3 regions of the Arthrobacter sp. UCD-GKA genome follow, and region 1 is predicted to be linked to each of the others. Evidence: predicted binding sites of a transcription regulator. Region 1 holds the regulator's gene; each other region holds the start of a gene.

Region 1 (4,210 bases):
AGGCCCGTCCTCCGGCACCATTGCCGCCTGCCCCAAGTTTAGCGTGAGAGCGTGTGAGGACCCTGATCGAGCAGTTCCTCGAGGCGGACAAGGAACGCGGTGGTTTCCGCTTCGGTGCCCGCGGTGACCCGCAGGTGGCCCGGAATCCCGACGTCGCGGATGATGACCCCGGCCTCAAGCAGCCCGTTCCAGATGGCCTTGGTGTCCTTGATCCCGCCGAAGAACACGAAGTTGGAGTCGCTGGAGGCAGGGTGCAGGCCCATGCGGGTGAGCTCGTTGACGATCCTGTCACGCTGGATCTTGATGTCCTCAACGTTGGCCAGCAGGGCATCGACGTGCTTCAGCGCGGCATTGGCGGTGGCCTGGGTGACTGCCGAAAGGTGGTACGGCAGGCGGACCAGGCGGATCGCGTCGGTGACTTCCGGAGCCGCGGCCAGGTAGCCCAGGCGGGCGCCGGCCAGGGCGAACGCCTTGGACATGGTCCGTGAAACGATGAGCCGCTCGCGTCCCGGCAGCAGGGACAGCGCCGACGGGGTTCCGTTGTGGGCGAATTCCGCGTACGCCTCGTCAACGATCACGATGGCGTTGCTTGCCGCGCCGGCTTCGTAGACCGCTTCGACGACATCCAGGCCCAGCGCGGTGCCGGTCGGGTTGTTCGGCGAGCAGAGCAAGATAATGTTCGGCGCCGCCTCACGGACCTGTGCCGCGGCGTCGATGGCCGAGAGCCCGTAGTCCGCCGAGCGGACACCGGCCAGGTAGGCGGTGTCGGTCCCGGAGGCCAGCAACGGGTACATCGAGTAGGTGGGAGGGAAACCCATCACCGTGCGCCCGGGTCCGCCGAAGGCCTGCATGACCTGTTGGAGAACCTCGTTGGAGCCGTTGGCTGCCCAAACGTTGTCGGCTTCCAGGCCGTGGCCCAGGTAGGCGGCGAGACGTTCGCGCAATTCGGTGAACTCGCGGTCCGGGTAGCGGTTCAGTCCCATGGCTGCTGCTGAGACTTCTTCGACGATGGCGCGATGCACTTCCGGGGGAAGCGGATGGGTGTTTTCGTTGACGTTCAACTGGATGGGTACGTCGATTTGGGGTGCGCCGTAAGGTTCAAGACCTTGAAGATTCTCTCGCAGGGGCAGATTTGCCAGGCGATTTAGCCGTTCATTCACGGCTCAAGTCTACGGCGGCGGCGCGGTGACCTTGGAATCTTCACCGGTGCCAGGGGTAATAAACGGTTAGCAATGGTGGGGCGCGGCATCGAGCGGCGCGCCCGGAGGGCTCTGGCCCTAGCTTCCGGTGGGGACGAAAATTTCCGCCCCGGGATGCAGCACGGAGCTGTTGAGGTTGTTCAGGTCGCCGATCTGCCGAACGGCTTCGCGGGGCTCGAGCTGCGGGGCGAACTCCCTGGCGATCCCCCACAACGTGTCGCCCTCGATGACGGTGACGGTGACCGCTTCGACGCCCAGCGGGGTGTCGACCGAGGCATTGGCCGGGGACTGGAACAGGCCCAGGAGCATGAGCACCGCCGCGCTGACCAGGAAGATGGGCAGTGCAATCAGCACGAATTTTCCGCGGCGAGTGAGCCGCAGTGGCGCCAGCTCGGGCCGCGAGGCCAGTGCGGATTGCGGTGCCGGGGTGTAGTCGGACGTTACAAGGTGGAGCGGGGCCGAGAAAGCAGTGTTTGCCATGTCGTTGCCTTTCCTCTGTATTCATTTGCCGTACGGACCCGGTGGCCCATTCGAACAGATGACGGTTATTCGAACGCATCTTTCGAACGTGTGTTCGTAGTGCGCATCTTATTTCTAGCACCTTTGGACGACACGTGTCCAGATCTGTTCGAACAAATCTTTGAAAGTAGTGTCTTTGTCTACTAAGATGGGGGTAGTGGAGCGATGTATTGACTACATCAGTTCCCACCGACAATTTGCGGCACGCGCGGGCAACCGGCGACGATCGGGATGAGGCATTGACAATGACGACCGAACAACGAACCCCTCGACGCGACGCGAAGAGCCTGACCATCCGTCAGAAGAAGGTTCTTGAGACCATCCAGCGCTCCGTGAGCACCAATGGCTACCCGCCATCGATGCGGGAAATCGGGGACGCCGTGGGATTGGCCAGCCTCTCAAGCGTGACCCACCAGCTGAGCCAGCTCGAGAAGCTCGGCTACATCCGCCGCGACCCGCGCCGTCCGCGGGCCATGGAGATCCTGCTTCCCCTGCAGCTCAAGAGCGAGAGCAAGCTCGAAGTGGTGGAGGGCCAGTCGGATCTGAGGGCAGCCAACGGGATGAGCGTCTCGGAGCTGACCACCTCCGCGGACACCGCCATGGTTCCCCTGGTGGGGCGCATTGCCGCCGGCGGACCTATCCTGGCCGACCAGGCGGTCGAGGACGTCTTCGCCCTGCCGCGCCAACTGGTGGGACACGGCGAGCTCTTCATGCTGAAGGTCAGCGGAGACTCGATGATCGACGCCGCCATTTGCGACGGCGACTGGGTGGTCGTGCGACGCCAGCAGACCGCAAACAACGGCGACATCGTCGCGGCACTGCTCGAGGACGAAGCCACGGTGAAGACCTTCCGGCAGCGTGACGGGCACACCTGGCTGCTGCCGCAGAACTCCCGCTACGAACCCATCCTCGGTGACGCCGCAACCGTCATGGGCAAGGTCGTATCGGTCATGCGTTCGGTCTAGGCCGCACCAACATTCATCCCCCGCAAACACGTGAGGACCGGTCAAATGACCGGTCCTCACGTGTTTCCCGTGAACCCACGGGACAGGACGTCCTAGCCTTCGCTCAGGCGCTCGAGTGCGGAAATCACCGTCGCCTTGTCGGGCGTGGCCCACAGGGGCGGCAGCGAGGCACGCAGGAACGTGCCGTAGCGCTCGGTGGCCAGGCGCGAATCCAGCACGGCCACCACGCCCTTGTCGTTGACCGAACGGATCAGTCGACCGGCGCCCTGCGCGAGCCGCACCGCGGCGTGGCTCGCGGCCACGGCCATGAAGCCGTTGCCGCCGTGCTTGGCCACGTCGCGGCTGCGGGCCGAGGACAGCGGGTCGTCGGGCCGCGGGAACGGGATCTTGTCGATGATGACCAGCCGGCAGGCGTTGCCCGGCACATCCACGCCCTGCCAGAGCGTCATCGTGCCAAAGAGGCAGGTGTCGGGTTCGGCGGAAAACTGGTCCACCAGGGCCTTCATGCTGGACTCGCCCTGACACAGGATCGGGATGTCCAGGCGTGCCCGCAGGATCTCCGCCGCTTCTTCCGCGGCACGGCGCGAGGTGAACAGCGCCAGCGCCCCACCGCCGGAGGCCTTGATCAGGTCCTCGATCTCGGACAGGGTTTCCTGGGACATCTGGCGCCCGGGCTTGGGCAGGTGCTTGGCGACGTACAGGATGCCTTGCTTGGGATAGTCGAAGGGGCTTCCCACGTCCACGCCGTTCCAGGTCGGCGCCCCCTCGCCCACGAGGCCCAGGGTGCCCGCCACGGGCTCGAAGGCCGCCCCGATGGCCAGGGTTGCACTGGTGAGGATCACCGTGCGCCCGTCGAAGAGCCCCTCGCGCAGCTTGCCCGCGACCGAGAGCGGGGCGACGTTCAGGGTCGGCTGGCTTGACTCGTCGGGTTGGACGTAGCCCTCCCCCGGGCTGAAGTGCCCGGGACGCGAGGCCCAGATGACCTCGCGCTCCTCAGTCATTTCAAGCATCTTGCTGCACTGCTCCACCAGGTACATGACCTGCGAGCGGGCCATCTGGCGCCCGCCGTCGGCGGGGGCGTTGGCCTCGGGCTTTGAATCGGACAGGACCACGCGTGCGGCCTCGGCGATCTGGTTGATCGCCGCCTGCTGGTCCTCGTTCAATCCGCGGGCCATCAGCCCGGTGGGGACGCCCTCCAGGGCGCGCTGCAGCGCCTTGGCCCCCTGGTTCAGCGAATCCACGCTCACCGAGCAGTGCTTGCGCGCCGCCGAGGCAGCGGTCTGGACCATGGCCACCGACAGGGGCCGGGTCACCGAGGAGGTCACGCGGTCCTGCAGCTCGTGGGCCTCGTCGATGATGACGGTGTCGAAGTCCGGCAGCACGGCCAGTCCCTCGAACGCCGAGACGGCCAGCATCGCGTGGTTGGTGATCACGACATCCGCGGTGGCCGCGCGGGCGCGGGCCAGTTCGCTGAAGCATTCGGAGGCCATGGGGCATTTTTGGGATCCCAGGCAGTCCATCGCGCTG
Region 2 (4,210 bases), on a different contig from region 1:
GCTGGATCTTGGCTCGGTGGACCCCGAAGGCGCGCTGGAGCAGCTTGCCGCCTACGAATCCGCACTCCGGAACAACACCGAATCGACTTCCACCCTGCTCGCCGCCGTGCGGGCGCACCTCAAAGGACAGGACATGGATAACGTCAATACCGTGCTGGAACCAGAGCGACGCCTGGTCTCCATCATGCTGCACACCTTCGTCGACGGCCTTGACACCGGGATGAAGCAAAGCCTGGAACAACTGCAGGCCTTCGCCGATGCCGAAGGGCTGGCCGTCACCGGCGACCCGTTTGGCATCTTCCACCAGGAAATCACCCCGGACTCCGACGGGCCGCTGGAAGTGTGCCTTCCGGTGGACAGACTCGCCGCCGGCGCCAACGACGCACCGGTGCGCAGCTACCGACTGGCCGGAGGCCGCTACGCCAGCATCCGTGTCTCCGGTGCCGAGACGGCCTTCCCGGCGATCCTGGCGGCCTATGACCAGACCTGCAGCTGGGTCGAGGAGGCCGGTGCCACCATGGTGGGACCACCGCACGAAATCTGGCATGTGCTGCCGTGGGCCGACGAACCGGCGGATATGACGGTGGCCTGGCCCTACGCGTAGGAGCAAGCCTAGGCCGTTCGATGCAGGGGGAGCCGCCGCGGCGGGCCGCATGCAGATATGCCGGCCTCCGCGGCGGTGCCCCGACGCCAATTCGCCAACCGCACTTCACTTCGATACGTTCAAGGGAGGAAAACACCCCCGCCCAGCCTCCGCGCCAACCGGCCTTCCCCTCCCCGTGGGGACGCCGAAGCGCCACGGGGGCACGAGGGCCCAACCGGGAAGGAACCGGTGTCTCGGACATGACGGAATCCCCTGCAGCACCAACCAAGGCAAAACTGCCGTGGTTCTGGATTCTCCCGATTCCGGTGGCCCTCGGATTGGGCATCGTGATTGGCCTGCAAATTGCCGCACCCGGGGAGGCAGCCCCGTCCCCGGCGGCCGCGGCGACCCAGGAAAGCCCGGGCCCGAGCCAGCCAGCACCCTCGGAATCCCAGCAACGGATCAACGTGGAGCGGCGCGATGCCAACGACCCCACGGCGGTCGGCGAACTCGACGCACCGGTTGTCATGGTCACCTATTCCGACTACCAATGCGGCTACTGCGCCAAGTGGGCTTCCGAATCGTTGCCGACCATCCTGGACAGCTATGTCGCCGGGGGACAGCTGCGCATCGAGTACCGCGACATCATGTTCTTCGGCGAAAACTCGCGGCAAAGCGCCGAGCTGGCCGTTGCGGCCGGCAAGCAGGGCAAGTACCAGGAATTCCACGACGCGATCTTCGCCAAGGGTGCCACCGCCAAGGATGCCGACTACTCCGCCAAGGGCATCGCGGCACTGGCCGAACGCATCGGGGTCGACGCCAAGCAGTTCACCGCGGACGCAGCGCACGCCGACACCGCGGCCCTGGTGCAGAAGAACCACGACGAGGCCGGCGCCCTGGGAGTCACCGGAACCCCGACCTTCATCGTCAACGGACGCCCGCTGATCGGCGCCCAGCCGCTGGAAGTCTTCGTGCAAACCATTGACGAGGAACTGGCCCGCTAGGGCCGGAGGGGGAAACCGGTGGACATCGGGCTCGGATACGCACTGGTCGGCGGAATGCTGGGGGTCTTCAGCCCCTGCAACGCCTTGCTGCTGCCTGCGCTCTTTGCCACCATCTCCACCTCCCGTGCCAGGCMGCTGAGCCTGGGCTCCGTCTTCCTGGCCGGATTGCTCCTCACCCTGGTCCCGCTCGGCCTGGGACTGGGGTGGCTGGGTGCAACCATCGTCCTGGACCGCGGGCTCCTGCTCAGCGGTGCCGGGTGGGTGCTCATTGCCCTGGGCGTGTTGACCGCACTTGGCGGCGGCATCGATTTCGCCCGGTTCCTCCCGGGCAAGCCCCGGCCCGTGGCCGGCTCGCTGGCCGGCACCTTTGCCCTCGGCGCGGTATCCGGGGTGGCGGGCTTCTGCACCGGCCCGGTGCTGGGCGCGATCCTCACGCTGGCGCTGACCTCCGCGAGCCCGGCCCGCGGCGGYGCGCTGCTGGGGCTCTACGGGGTGGGGATGGTCCTGCCGATCATGCTCATCGCGATGGTGATCCGCAGGCTCGGCCACCGCTCCGTGCGCTGGCTGCGGGGCCGCCGGCTCAAAGTGGGAAGGTTGCGCCTGCACACGACCGCGCTGCTGATGGGAGCAATCACCGCGGCCGTTGGGTGGCTGATGATCTTCACCAACGGCATGGCGGCCGTCCCCGAGCTGTTGCCCCCGCGTGTGGTTGCTGCGGTCGAAAACCTGGGACGGCAACTGGATGCGGTGGTTCCATCGTGGGCCTGGACCGCCCTGGTCTGCGCCTTGCTTCTGGCCTGGTGGCTCCGCGCGGCCGTGCGCCGCACCGCGGGCATAGCACCGGCTGCACCAGCGGAGGACCCCGCATCCGACCAGATGCCACGGGAAGCGAACGTCTCCGAAAAACGGTAGCCGGACCCCGCACCCGCGGTCTCCGCTGGTAGGCTTGGCATCGAATCTATGTTCTATGAAAGTCGGGGGCTCATGTTTGGTATGGACCTGCCGCAGCCACCCGCCCCGATGCCGGAATCCCAGGGGCCGGTCGGCGCGGTGGAAGCCATGGGCTTCCCTTCCCCGGCGCGGGACTACTATGGCGGCGGAATCGACTTGAACCGCCTGCTGATCAGGGACCGGACCTCGACCTTCCTCATGCGGGTTTCGGGCAACTCGATGGCATCATCCGGGATCAGCCACGGCGACGAGGTCATCGTGGACCGCGCAGTGGCCCCGCGCGACGGTTCGGTGGTCATCGCCGTCCAGGACGGGGAACTGGTCATCCGACGGCTTGTGTCCCGCCGGGGCGCCATGGTCCTGTCCAGCGACGAGCAACCGGTGGAGCGGGCCGAGGCGATCACCGAGGAAACCACCATCTGGGGCGTCGTCACCCGCTGCCTGCACCATGTGTAAACTCCGGAACAGCATCTTTATGCAGGAACCGCCGGTGCTGCGGCAAGCCCGGGAACGAAAAGCGCCGCACCTGGGAACACCGGCCATCGACACGAGGACCTCCCCGCATGAAACCACAGCAGGAACGGGATGAAAACGCCGAGCTGCCCGTCGCCGTTCGAGCCAGTGCCACCTGGAAGCGCCGGCGCCACTGGCCCAGGACCCGGTACAGGAGCATCCAGTACGATGCACGATTCGCCGATGGCCGGGAAGAACAAGACGTCAAGATCGACACCGCGCTTCAAGGGTGGCGCTACCCCGCCGACGCATGGTGCGTGCGCCACGGTGCCGAGCAGCAATGCCCCGAGGAGGGAACCGGGCAGTGGGTGGACTATCCCTACGGGCGGCCGCTCTGAACCAGGGAACTTGAGCGTCCTGCTTGCGGAACCGCGCACGTCCCCGGCCGCCGGTTTGCGGCTGCGCCACCCGGAGGAGACGCCATGACGGAGCGGATCGCGCTGGTGGACGTGAACAACTTCTACGTGTCCTGCGAGCGGGTCTTCGACCCGAAGCTCATCGGCAGGCCCGTGGTCGTCCTGTCCAACAACGACGGCTGCGTGGTGGCGCGCTCGCAGGAGGCCAAGGACCTGGGGATCACCACCGGCGCACCCTTCTTCAAGGTCAAGCAGTTCATCCAAAGCCACGGCATGGCCGTGCGCTCGAGCAACTACGAACTTTACGGGGACATGAGCGCCCGGGTCATGGAGGTGCTCTCGCGCTTTGGCACCTGGCAGGAGGTCTACTCCATCGACGAGTCCTTCATCGGCGTCCAGGGGAACCCCGGACAACTCGGCGAACTGGCCACTCGCATCCGTTCCGCGGTCGGCCGCAGCGTCGGGGTCCCGGTCTGCGTGGGCGTGGCACCGACCAAGACCCTGGCCAAGTTCGCCAACCACGTCGCCAAGCGCAATGCGCACCTGGAAGGTGTGTGCTCCTTGGATTCCATGGACCCGCATGTGGTTGGGGACATCCAGTCCAGGGTTCCCGTCACCGACCTGTGGGGTGTCGGGGCCCGCACCGGAGCAAGGCTGTCGGGCATGGGCYTCTCCACCATCGCCGACCTCAAGGCGGCCGACGTGACCGACATCCGCAAGAAGTTCTCCGTGGTGCTCCAGCGCACGGTCCTTGAGCTGAACGGGACCCCGTGCATTCCCCACAACGAGGAACGCGCCGACAA
Region 3 (4,210 bases), on a different contig from region 1:
GTTCTTCTTCTCGGCGCCCCATTGGCGGTTGCGGAAGACGACCGCGGTGACCGGCAGGTCGTGGCGGACCGCGGTGAGCACCTCGCCCATGCTCATGGCCCAGGCGCCGTCGCCGGCGTAGGCAATGGCCGGGCGGTGCGGGGCCGCGGCCTTGGCACCGATGATGGTCGGTAGCGCGTAGCCGCAGTTGCCGAAGGACATCGGTGCGAAGAAGCTGCGCGGCTTTTCGAAGCGCAGGTAGCTGTGGGCCACGGAGTTGATGTTGCCGATGTCGGTGGAGATCATGACGTCTTCCGGCATGGCGTTTTCCAGTTCGCGCAGCACCTGGCGCGGGTGCAGCCAGTTGCCCTCCTCACCCTTGGCCTCCTCGATGACGTCGAGGGAGTACTCGTCCTTCTCGTGGGTCCACCCGGAGAGCTCCTGCTCCCAGGCGTCCTTCTCGGCCTTGATGTTCGCGGCGCGCTCGGCCTTGGTGGCGTCCGAGGCGAGCTCGGTGCCCTCGAGTCGCTTGACCAGTTCGATGGCCACGGCCTTGGCGTCGCCGGTGATGCCCACGGAGATCTTCTTGACCAGTCCGAGCTTGGTGTGGTCCGCATCGATCTGGATGATCTTGGCCTCGGTGGGCCAGTAGGCCTGGCCGTACTGCGGCAGGGTCCCGAACGGGCCAAGCCGGGTGCCCAGGGCGATGACGACGTCGGCCTCGGAGATCAGCTTCATGCCGGCCTTGGAGCCCTGGTAGCCCAGCGGGCCGGCCCAGAGCGGGTGGCTGGCGGGGAAGGAGTCGTTGTGCTGGTAGCTGTTGACCACCGGTGCGCCCAGGCGCTCGGCCAGGGCCTTGGCTTCCTCGACGCCGTCTGCCATGACCACGCCGCCACCGGAAACGATGACCGGGTTCTTAGCGGTCTTGAGCAGCTCGATGGCCTCATCGAGGGACTTGGTGCCGCCGGCACCGCGGTCCACGCGGCGCGGGGCCGGGATCTCGGTGATGGATTCGCCGTAGAAGTAGTCGCGCGGGATGTTCAGCTGGGTCGGGCCATTTTCGCTCATCGCGCGGTCGAAGCAGCGGGCGGTGAATTCGGCCATGCGGTTCGGGTGAGTCACGTGTCCCTGGTACTTGGTGAACTCCTGGAACATCGGCAGCTGGTTGGCTTCCTGGAATCCGCCCAGGCCGATGGTGTTGGTTCCGGCTTCCGGGGTGATGATCACGACCGGGCTGTGGGCCCAGTAGGCGGCGGCGATGCCGGTGACGCAGTTGGAGATGCCCGGGCCGTTCTGGCCAATGACCACGCCGTGGCGGCCGGAGGCACGTGCATAGCCGTCGGCCATGTGGGCGGCGCCCTGTTCGTGGACGACCGGAACCAGGCGGATGCCGGCGGGGGCGAAGATGTCCATGGCGTCCATGAAGGCAGAGCCCATGATGCCGAAGATATCGGTGACGTCGTTGGACACCAGCGTCTCAACGAAGGCTTCCGACGACGTCATCTTCTGCGCGCCCTTGACGACCTCGCGGGATGTGGCCTTTTCAGTCATTACAAGTCTCCTTCGTGGATCAAGACGTCGCAATCACGCAAAGTCTCAAAAAATGATTCGAACTGCTCCCATAAACGGGATTACTCACAAAGCTATGCGACCCAGCTCACATCCGTCAAGCCCCTATTCCATTTATTCTTCGTGCTGATACGATTTAATGAAACTTCGCACAACGGATGATTGGATCGATCATGGAAAATCTCACGGAACCGGATCTCGGGCCCGCGGGTGCCGTCCAGGGCGAAACACCGGCCCTGCGCCTCTTCGCACTGCTGGAGCTGATCACCACCCGCGACCAGCTCTTCACCCTGCAATCCCTGGTGGACCAGACGGGGCTCCCCAAGCCGACCCTGCACCGCATGCTGCAACAGCTCGAGGGCGCCAACCTGCTGACCCGCCAGTCCGACGGCCGGCATTACGGCACCGGTTCGCGCATGCGCCGCATGGCCGAGGACGTGCTGCTCAACGACACCCGGCACGGCACCCGGCACGCCATCCTGCGCGGACTGGTCGACGAGATCGGCGAAAGCTGCAACATCACGGCACTGTCCGGCAACGAGGTCATCTACCTGGACCGCGTCGAGACCAACGAACCACTGCGCGTCCACCTCGGCCCCGGTTCCCGGGTGCCGGTGCACTGCTCCGCCAGCGGAAAGCTGATCCTCTCCCAGTTCGGTCCCACGCAGCGCGAACGCGTGCTGGCCACCGGGAAGCTGCAGCGCTTCACCGCGCACACGCTCACCGACAAGGCCCAGATCGAGGCCGAACTGACCCAGATCCGGCGCAACGGCTACGCCGAGGACCGCCAGGAATTCCTGGACGGGCTGGTCTGCCTGGCCGTGCTGGTTCCCAACCCCGCCGGCCGTTCCAACCTCTGCGTCGCGGTGCAGGCACCGATGATGCGCAAGAGCTCCGCGGACCTGCTCACCTTGCTGCCGGCCCTGCGCCAGGCCGCCGAGAGCATCGCCCGCATCGAGGACCACGCGGATCTGGGCTCCCCCGAGTCCGAGCCGATCGCGGCAGGGTGGTGATCCGGATGAACCACCAAACACCCGAGCTCGCGGCCCAGGAGCTGGTTTCGGTCCGTGAGATATTCGGCATCGACAGCGAGCTGCGCGTGCCGCGGTTCCTCGAGGCCACCGAGCACGTCCCGCCCATCGACCCGGCTTACAGGTTCAACGCCGACGTCACCCTGGCGATCCTGGCCGGGTTCACCCACAACAGCCGGGTGATGGTCCAGGGGTTGCACGGCACCGGAAAATCCACCCACATCGAGCAGGTCGCCGCCCGGCTGAACTGGCCGCTGATGCGCGTGAACCTGGATGGCCACATCAGCCGCCTGGATTTGGTCGGCAAGGACACCGTCGTGATCCGGGACGGGGCACCGGCCACGCGGTTCCAGGAGGGAGTGGTGCCCTGGGCGATGGTCCAGCCGATGGCCCTGGTCTTCGACGAATACGATGCCGGGCGCCCCGATGTCATGTTCGTCATCCAGCGGCTGCTGGAGCGCGACGGCGGCTTCACGCTGCCGGACCAAAACCGCGTCATCCGCCCGCACCCGCATTTCCGGCTCTTCGCCACCGCCAACACCGTCGGGCTGGGCAACCTCAACGGGCTGTACCACGGGGTGCAGCGGTTGAACCACGCCCAACTGGACCGCTGGAACATCGTTGCGGCCCTGGACTACCTGCCGGTGGCCGACGAGGTGGACATCGTTGCCGCCCGCGTCCCGGACCTGGCACAGCAGCCCTCCGGAACGGACCTGATCCGCTCCATGGTGCAGGTCGCCAACCTCACCCGCGACGGCTTTGCCGCCGGGGACATCTCCACCCTGATGTCCCCGCGCACCGTGATCACCTGGGCGGAGAACATCTCCATCTTCCGCGATCCCGCGCTGGCCTTCCGGCTCTCCTTCATCAACAAGTGCGACGAGGCCGAGCGCTTCATCATCTCCGAGTACTACCAGCGCGTCATGGCCACCGAGCTCGACGAGTCCTACGCGCTCGTTCCGGCCGGGGCCTAGCGGAGGCCGGCCGCAACGCCATGGACAGCACGGGAATCGCCGAACGCCGCGCCCAGGAAATCCGCCAGCTGTGCGCCGCGTCCCTGCGCGCGCTGGGCGCCGACCGGCATCTGGAGCTGCTTGGCTCCCGGCCCTACCGCGGCACCGCGGTGCTGCCGTTCAACGCGCCGCACCTCTACCCGCCCTCCCCCGGCGCGGCGTTCGAGTCCTTCCGCGGCGCCAGCGACGGGATGGCGCTGCGCACCCTGCATTCGGACACCGCCGCGCATCTGGCCCTGCTGCCCGAGAATCCCAGCGCCCGACTGGTCTTCGAGGTGCTCGAGCAATTCCGCTGCGAATCCCTGGCCACCCTGCCCGGGGTGGTTTCCAACCTGCGGGCCCGGCACGAGGCATGGTCCAAGGAATACCTGGCCTCGGGCCTGGCCGAAACCTCGCTGGGCATGCTGCTGTACACGATCCTACAGGTCACCCGCTCGCGGATCACCGCCGAGCCGGTCGTCGAGGAATCCGAGGACATGATCGAGGCGACCCGCGCGAACCTGTCCCCGGTGCTGGGCCCGTTGCTTCCCGCCCTGCGCCGGAACAAGCTCAGCCAGGCCGATTTCGCCCCGCCGGCGCTGGAGATTGCACGTCTTGTCGCCGACGCCGTCCAGGCCC

What was found. Region 1 encodes LexA, which represses DNA repair genes until DNA is damaged. Its sites were predicted from a motif close to TCGAACANNTGTTCGA; they were not measured.
Region 2: the regulator LexA is predicted to act here: its motif matches at 2,540-2,555, upstream of BLJ79_RS10985 (LexA family protein).
Region 3: the regulator LexA is predicted to act here: its motif matches at 1,576-1,591, upstream of xsc (sulfoacetaldehyde acetyltransferase).

Annotation. Positions count from the first base shown of each region.
Region 1 is NZ_MOLR01000009.1:56,722-60,931, forward strand. It holds gene BLJ79_RS16255 (histidinol-phosphate transaminase) at 39-1,160, opposite strand; gene BLJ79_RS16260 (LysM peptidoglycan-binding domain-containing protein) at 1,278-1,679, opposite strand; gene lexA (transcriptional repressor LexA) at 1,964-2,683, shown strand; gene BLJ79_RS16270 (ATP-dependent DNA helicase) at 2,776-4,210, opposite strand, start outside.
Region 2 is NZ_MOLR01000005.1:317,995-322,204, forward strand. It holds gene BLJ79_RS10970 (MerR family transcriptional regulator) at 1-604, shown strand, start outside; gene BLJ79_RS10975 (DsbA family protein) at 844-1,587, shown strand; gene BLJ79_RS10980 (cytochrome c biogenesis CcdA family protein) at 1,606-2,499, shown strand; gene BLJ79_RS10985 (LexA family protein) at 2,608-2,994, shown strand; gene BLJ79_RS10990 (hypothetical protein) at 3,102-3,389, shown strand; gene BLJ79_RS10995 (Y-family DNA polymerase) at 3,474-4,210, shown strand, end outside.
Region 3 is NZ_MOLR01000005.1:278,147-282,356, reverse strand. It holds gene xsc (sulfoacetaldehyde acetyltransferase) at 1-1,530, opposite strand, end outside; gene BLJ79_RS10840 (IclR family transcriptional regulator) at 1,722-2,561, shown strand; gene BLJ79_RS10835 (AAA family ATPase) at 2,567-3,553, shown strand; gene BLJ79_RS10830 (cobaltochelatase CobT-related protein) at 3,574-4,210, shown strand, end outside.